Regions from separate parts of the Ruegeria sp. AJ12 genome, predicted to be linked through region 3. Evidence: riboswitches for the same ligand, from Rfam matches in the RefSeq annotation. Region 3 holds a riboswitch; each other region holds the start of a gene.

Region 1 (2,261 bases), on a different contig from region 3:
GACCGCAACCAGGTTCTCGATGGTCGGGTACTTCGGAGCAAGTTCCGGGATGTCGCCGCGCAGCGCATCAAAATCCGGGCTGGTTTTATACCAGCCGGTGATCCCGGTCAGGCCAACGATCTGATCCTGCAAGCCGAGGGCAAAGGCCATGTCAGTCATGTTCATGTCGTGGACAACAAGCCGCTCGGGCGTGGTTTCAAACACAAGCGGTTCGCCGCAATTGTCGACGGTCACCTCATGCGCCGCAGCACCGCTTGCCAGGCCAGTGATCAGCGCCACGGGCCAGAGTCTCTGCATCATGGTATGCTCCTGTTATGATGACAGTTTTCGTTTTCGGATATCGAGCGCGGGAATCACGCGGCCCTCATGGGTAAAGCACAGGTAATCGACGCCAAACGTCTCGCGGACGCGGTCCGGGGTCAGCACTTCGCTAACGGGTCCAAAACCGGTCAGGCGGGTGGATTTCATCAGCGCGACATGCGAGGCGAATTCGGGGATCATGACCAGATCGTGCACGATCATGACCACCGTGATCCCCAGATCTGCAATCAGAGACAGCATGTGTCCCTTGGCATCCGGGTCCAGATGGTTGGTCGGTTCATCCAGAAACAACAGTGAGGGGTTTTGCGCCAAAGCGCGCGCGATATGCGCCCGTTGCCGCTCGCCCCCCGATAATCGGGTCATCGGTTTGTCCGCCAGATGCGTCAGTTCGGTTGTTGCCAAGACGCGATCCAATGCCTGCTTGTGGTCTGCGGTCGACCTGTCGGTTTTGACGGGTATCTGCCCCAGCGCCACATAGTCACGCAGCCGCAACCGCCCGTCCGGAAACTCCTGCTGGCTGACCACGGCCATCGCACGCGCCCTTTGCGGCGCCGTCAGTGTGCGGAGACTTTGCCCGCGAATACGGACGTCCCCAAGGGCAATACGCTCGACGCCGCACAGCAGATTCAGCAGAGTGGTCTTTCCCGCGCCGTTTGGCCCGGCAATGGCGAGCACCGCGCCTTCTTCCAGAGTGAACGAGACATCCTGCAGCAGCACATCACCGTTCAACGCATAATATTCCAGACCCTCTGCGACCAGAAAGCTCATCCCTTGCCCCCCACCGGCAGGCAGGGCATCCGAGACAGGGTCTTGTAAAACAGGGCAGGGGGGCGATCTGACGCGCTGGTCCAGCCATCGGCGCTGCTCCTGAACTGATGCGCAAAGTCGACAAGCGCCGTTAGGTCGGCCTGAGTTTTAATGTCGCCAAACAGGTATTGCGCTTTGCCCGCCGCCTGCAGACCCACAGTCATCGGTCGGGCGCATCCGGCCATGCAGGGGATCAACCGTGTTTCGTACCCTGTGGGCAATTCTGCATCCAGGGTGGCTTGTGCGATTTCCGCCTGTATCGGGCCCTGGCAGGTCGCGCAGATCAGGACGAAATGATCAGGAGCGGTCGGCATTGTTCGCTCCGCCTGATGCCACGCGCGGACAGAAGGTACGAACAATGTGCGCACTAGGATGTGCCATCAAAGCCTCCTTCCAGGACACCCCGCCCCGGGTTGGTTGAACATGTGATGGCAGGTCTCCTGACTTGCGGATCATCGCTTGGCCAACCTTCCCGGCATTGGATGCCAGTGGCGATATGGCGTTGCTCTCCGCTTACAGTTGCGGGGGCAGTCACGGCCTTGGCACCCGTCCGGCGCCGCACCGTATTCCCATTTTCATCCCTCGGATCATCCGCCGGGAACCATCGCAGCCAGCTAGTCTGCTGTCACAATAATTGTCAAGCGTTTGGTGATTGGACCAGCGCATCAGGCGCAGAACAGTCTGCGGGGCCGGTTCTGGTTTGCGGTGGCTGCTGGTCGGCAAGGACCAGATGCGCATCCATACACCCGCTTGTCACTTGATCATTCACATTGCACGGTTTCGGAAAACCAGCGCGGTCAGTAATCCGAAACGAGCAGAAAATCCGGGTCGACGTCTTCCTCGATCGTTGTAAAACGCGGGATTGGATCCTCGAACACGTTATCTGTGCGATCGTCGTTGACGGTCGAGACTTCACCGATCAGACAGTCGCCGCGCTCTGCCCAGAACGCATGCCAGACACCGGGCATCAGTGTCACGCTCTGGCCCGGTTTGAGGCGCAGAAGTTCGCCGGGTTGAATGGCGACAGGGCAACCGTCGCTCGGAACCACAATTGGCGTGTCGCGATCAATACCGCCTTCGGCGTCGGACGCGTAGATTTCCATCACCAGATCACCGCCGCCGCGGTTGATAAT
Region 2 (2,261 bases), 2.3 Mb from region 3:
ATGGCGTCCTGTCCTACCAGGTCCGCAAAGGTTTCCGGGCGGTATTTGCGGGCGAGAACCTGATAGGCGGGGTTGGCGGTGTCGGTCATGTCTGCTCTGGCGGATTCGGAACTTCGATGCAGCGTAAGGCCCGCCGCCGTCCGCGTCCACAGCGCGATGACAGGATTTTCGGTTTGGAAAGTGTCTCGCAGCGGGTAGATTGGGCAGATGCATATCACATGACAGTTTCGTTCTGGGGAGTATCGGGAGGTAGCGATCCATGTCTCAACTGGTGATCTACGCATTGCAGGTGGGCGGTGGCACGCTTGCTCTGACCTCGCTGCCAGGGCGAGGGGGGGACTATCCGGGTGATCTGGATGTAATCTCGGATTGGAAACCCGGCCTTGTGCTTTCAATGACCACCGCTGCCGAGATGGTGCAATATGGCGCACAGACTTTCGGCCACGACATACAGAGCCGCGCCAGTCGATGGGTGCACCTGCCGGTCGATGATTTCAATGCGCCGCCCCCAACCATCGCCAGGCAATGGCCCTCGGTCAGCGCTGCCATTCGGCATGCCTTGTCGGGCGGCGGGCGCGTTATGGTCCATTGCAAAGGTGGGTGCGGACGATCCGGTATGGTCGTCTTGCGCCTGATGGTCGAGTGTGGCGAACAGCCAGGTCAGGCTCTGGCGCGGTTGCGGGCCCTACGCCCCTGCGCCGTCGAGACAGAGGCGCAGAGGAACTGGGCCGCCGAGCCCGCCCGGACGACAGTAGACCACTAGGTCACGCCGGGACGTGTTGCGGCGGTCGCGTTGCGGTTCGAGGCACCAGAGTCTTTGCCTCAAGCAGGGCGCAAGGGGAGTCGGAGATGGCGCCAGACGGCATGGCGCTGAACTCCAGGCCGAAGATCATATCGGCATAGGTGTCCAAACGGTCCATGCCGATTTCAGGGTTGGCTCCGCAGTAGATTCGGATCCGGTCACGCTGCGCTCGAAACCGGGCCATGCAACCCTCGGGGCAATGGGTCAGCGTACTGTCGCCTTCAATCTCAAACGCCTCAGTGGTGGCAGAGGTGGCCTGCACCATGGCTTGGGCCATCGTCCGCGCCATGCGTGCGAGCGCAGGGCAGGGTTTGCCTGTCCGCTGGCATACGGTTGCGGCGAATTCATGTGTTTCAGTTGTCCAGATCATCCTGCGCCCTCCGCGCGGCAGACAGGGCGTGGAACAGGCGGGACGGCAATGTGCTGTCGGGACCTGCCCGGACACCCCGTCCGAGTTTCGGTTTCAGTTCCGATGGCAGGTCTCCTGACTTGCGGGTCTTCGCTTTGCCGACCTTCCCAGCCTTTCGGCCAGTGGTGTTTCGGCTTTGCTCACCGTTCACAGTTGCGGGGGCAGTCGCGGCCTTGATCCGTTCCGGTTGCCACCGGGCAGGACCGCACCGTGTTCCCTTTTCATCCCGACCCCTTGTGGGGCGCGAGAACCATCACACAATCGCTAGCGGTTACATGCGGCCCGAGTCAAGTTGATCTTGGCATCCGTGGCGAACCACGATCCCGCGTTTGCGTGCCTGAGCTGATCACAAGCGGACGTTTGGTCAAGTCGGATCGGTGTTGACTTGTGCCTGCCAAAGTGAACTGGTTGGTTCAGGTAGAGTCCGAGGGCACCATGTTGGATACGCAGCAGGCGGTACTGACCGAAGAATTTCAATTCCCGTCCGGGCCGGCGATGCTGTCAGCGCGGCTTTATCGGCCAGTGTCCGAGGTGGATACGGTTGTTGTTCTGAACGGCGCGACAGGTGCGCCGCGCGACTACTATCAACATTTCGCCCACTGGCTGGCCGCGGAACAAGGGATGGCTTGCCTGACCTATGATTATCGGGATTTTGGCCATTCCCGAACGGGACATCTGAGAGATTCTCGGGTCACGATGGCGGATTGGGCTTTGGTCGATATGCCGGCCGCACGGACCGAGATGCGGCGTCGGTTTCCTGATGCAAGACAATGGACCATTGGCCATTCAATCGGCGCAATGTTGGGGCCGGTGCAACCGGATATCGCCCAGATCGATCGGATGATCTGTGTGTGCTCGGGCCTCGTGACTTTAGCCGATCACCCGTGGCCCTACCGTGCTTTGGCCTGGCTGTTCTGGCACGGGCATGCCCCTTTGTTTGTGCGTGCTTTGGGGTACCTGCCCGGAAAGGCAATAGGCTTCGGGTCCGACCTGCCCGCATCGGTTTACTGGCAATGGCGCAAGTGGTGCACAGCCCCGCAGAACTATGTA
Region 3 (2,261 bases):
GTCCTTTTTCACCAAGTCCATTGTGAACGAAATATCGCGAGAACCGTTCAGGATGACCTGACTTTCGGTTTCATGCACAAACGACGTCCCGGACGAGATCTTGATCGCCTCATAGGTCGTATTGAGATCCATACCGGCGGCCTTGGCAGTGACCAGCGCCTCCGCGCAGGTGATCAGGTTTGCGGTCGCCAGATAGTTCGTCAAAACCTTCAGAACCGATGCTGATCCCAAATCGCCGGTATGCAGGACGCGCCGGCCCATTGTTGTCAGGAAAGGCAGGATACGTTCAAACGTTTCCCGGTCGCACCCCGCAAAGATAGAGATGTTTCCAGTTGCCGCACGGTGGCAACCGCCCGAAACAGGACAATCCACCGCCGCCCCACCCCGTTCAATGACCAACGCCCCCAGGCGTTTGACCTCTGCCTCGTCGGTGGTGGACATCTCCATCCAGATCTTGCCGGGGCCGACTTCCGGCAGCATCTCCTGCATCACCGCGTCCGAGGCTGCAGGTGACGGCAGGCAGGTGATAACTGCGTCACAATCCCGCATCATCTGTGCCGGATTTTCGGCCGCTTTCGCCCCCTTGGCCACAAATTCGGCCACCAATTCAGGGTTCAGATCATGGACCGTCAGATCGAGACCGTTGCGCAGCAACGACCCCGAAAGCTTTCCGCCAACGTTGCCAAGACCAATGAAACCAACTTTCATGAAGCATCACTCCCTGCTTACATTTTCGCGGCTACCGCAACACGGTCCAGCGCGTGCCGTCATGCCGCCCAGCGACGCCGACAGGTCGCTTTTCATCCCTTGACCGGTTCGATGCGCGTAACGCGCTTGACAAGCTGCCCGCCGGTGCCGCATGTCCGATCCGTTGGTGTCTGCAACCGCAGATGAAAAGGGAATGCGTCAACGGTTTTTCCGCCAAACGCAGCCGCCCCCGCGACCGTGACCGGAGAGGGTGCCCAATGCCACTGGCCAAATGGCCGGGAAGGCGGGTCATCCGACAGAGCCGCCGCTCTGACATCCGCAAGCCGGGAGACCTGCCAACGCCCGAAGACCAGACCGGACGGGGTGTTCCGGTGTCGGGACCATGGCGATCAGCGTGGCCCGCATGAGACCCCGTCCCCCATGAACCGAAAAGGGGGATGAGAGACGTGACCGAAACCGCACCAGTTGAACTGCTGGTTTGCACCACTTGCCGGCGCGGGTTGCCTGTTGAGGACGACGCGCAGCGCCCCGGTGCCAAGCTGCACAAGGCCCTTACCGAAGCTGAACTGCCTGATGGGATCGCACTGAAACCTGTCGAATGCCTGTCGAACTGCGATCAGGGATGCTCGATTGTTCTGCGCGGCGGGCCAACCCGCTGGACCTTTGTCTATGAAAATCTGAACGAGGCCGACGATGTCGGAATCATCGTCGAAGGCGCAATCAAATACCTCGCCGCGGAAGATGGCCTGGTGAAATGGCGCGAGCGCCCCGAACATTTCCGCAAGAACTGTGCGGCCCGTATTCCCCCGATTGGAGCCTGATATGCCAAACCTTGAAAAACTTCCCGTCACCGTAATCACCGGCTTTCTGGGCTCTGGGAAGACGACCCTGATCCGGCATCTGATGCAGAACCCTCAGGGCAAGCGTCTTGCAGTTGTCGTCAACGAGTTCGGGGACGTGGGTGTCGATGGCGAGATCCTGAAATCCTGTGCGATCCCGGATTGCCCCGCAGAGAACATCATGGAACTGGCCAATGGCTGCATCTGCTGCACGGTGGCCGATGATTTCATCCCGACCATCGAGGCGCTGATGGCGCTGGAGCCGCGCCCGGATCACATTCTGATCGAAACATCTGGTCTGGCGTTGCCGAAACCGCTGCTCAAAGCCTTTGACTGGCCGGATATCCGCTCGAAAATCACGGTGGATGGCGTGATCGCCCTGGCCGATGCCGAGGCGGTGGCCGCCGGTCGATTTGCCCCCAATGTCGAGGCAGTTGATGCCCAGCGCTTGGCGGATGAGTCAATCGACCACGAAACGCCTCTGTCCGAAGTGTTCGAAGATCAGATTTCCTGCGCGGATATCATCCTGCTAACCAAACCTGATCTGGCCGGTCCCGAGGGGGTGGCAAAGGCCAAAGAGGTCATCGAGGCTGAGGCCCCGCGTCCCCTGCCTGTTGTCGAGGTCGCCGAGGGCGCAGTGGACGTTCGCGTTGTGCTGGGTCTGGAGGCTGCAGCCGAAGATGACATGGATGCGCGCCCGTCCCATCACGACGG

The links. Region 3 has a riboswitch for cobalamin ahead of ACR3E0_RS07635 (DUF1636 family protein). Riboswitches for the same ligand answer to the same signal wherever they lie in the genome.
Region 1: another riboswitch for cobalamin. It lies ahead of ACR3E0_RS21200 (DUF1636 family protein); the one in region 3 lies ahead of ACR3E0_RS07635 (DUF1636 family protein).
Region 2: another riboswitch for cobalamin. It lies ahead of ACR3E0_RS18850 (hypothetical protein); the one in region 3 lies ahead of ACR3E0_RS07635 (DUF1636 family protein).

What each region holds. Positions count from the first base shown of each region.
Region 1 covers NZ_JBQFJJ010000002.1:209,349-211,609, forward strand. Annotated here, with positions in the region: gene ACR3E0_RS21190 (ABC transporter substrate-binding protein) at 1-300, opposite strand, end outside; gene ACR3E0_RS21195 (ABC transporter ATP-binding protein) at 313-1,089, opposite strand; gene ACR3E0_RS21200 (DUF1636 family protein) at 1,086-1,442, opposite strand; cobalamin riboswitch at 1,542-1,749, opposite strand; gene ACR3E0_RS21205 (D-lyxose/D-mannose family sugar isomerase) at 1,926-2,261, opposite strand, start outside.
Region 2 covers NZ_JBQFJJ010000001.1:3,773,312-3,775,572, reverse strand. Annotated here, with positions in the region: gene ACR3E0_RS18860 (DNA polymerase III subunit gamma/tau) at 1-89, opposite strand, end outside; gene ACR3E0_RS18855 (protein-tyrosine phosphatase family protein) at 260-763, shown strand; gene ACR3E0_RS18850 (hypothetical protein) at 765-1,172, opposite strand; cobalamin riboswitch at 1,260-1,480, opposite strand; gene ACR3E0_RS18845 (alpha/beta hydrolase family protein) at 1,647-2,261, shown strand, end outside.
Region 3 covers NZ_JBQFJJ010000001.1:1,505,005-1,507,265, reverse strand. Annotated here, with positions in the region: gene ACR3E0_RS07640 (NAD(P)-dependent oxidoreductase) at 1-708, opposite strand, end outside; cobalamin riboswitch at 856-1,062, shown strand; gene ACR3E0_RS07635 (DUF1636 family protein) at 1,146-1,529, shown strand; gene cobW (cobalamin biosynthesis protein CobW) at 1,531-2,261, shown strand, end outside.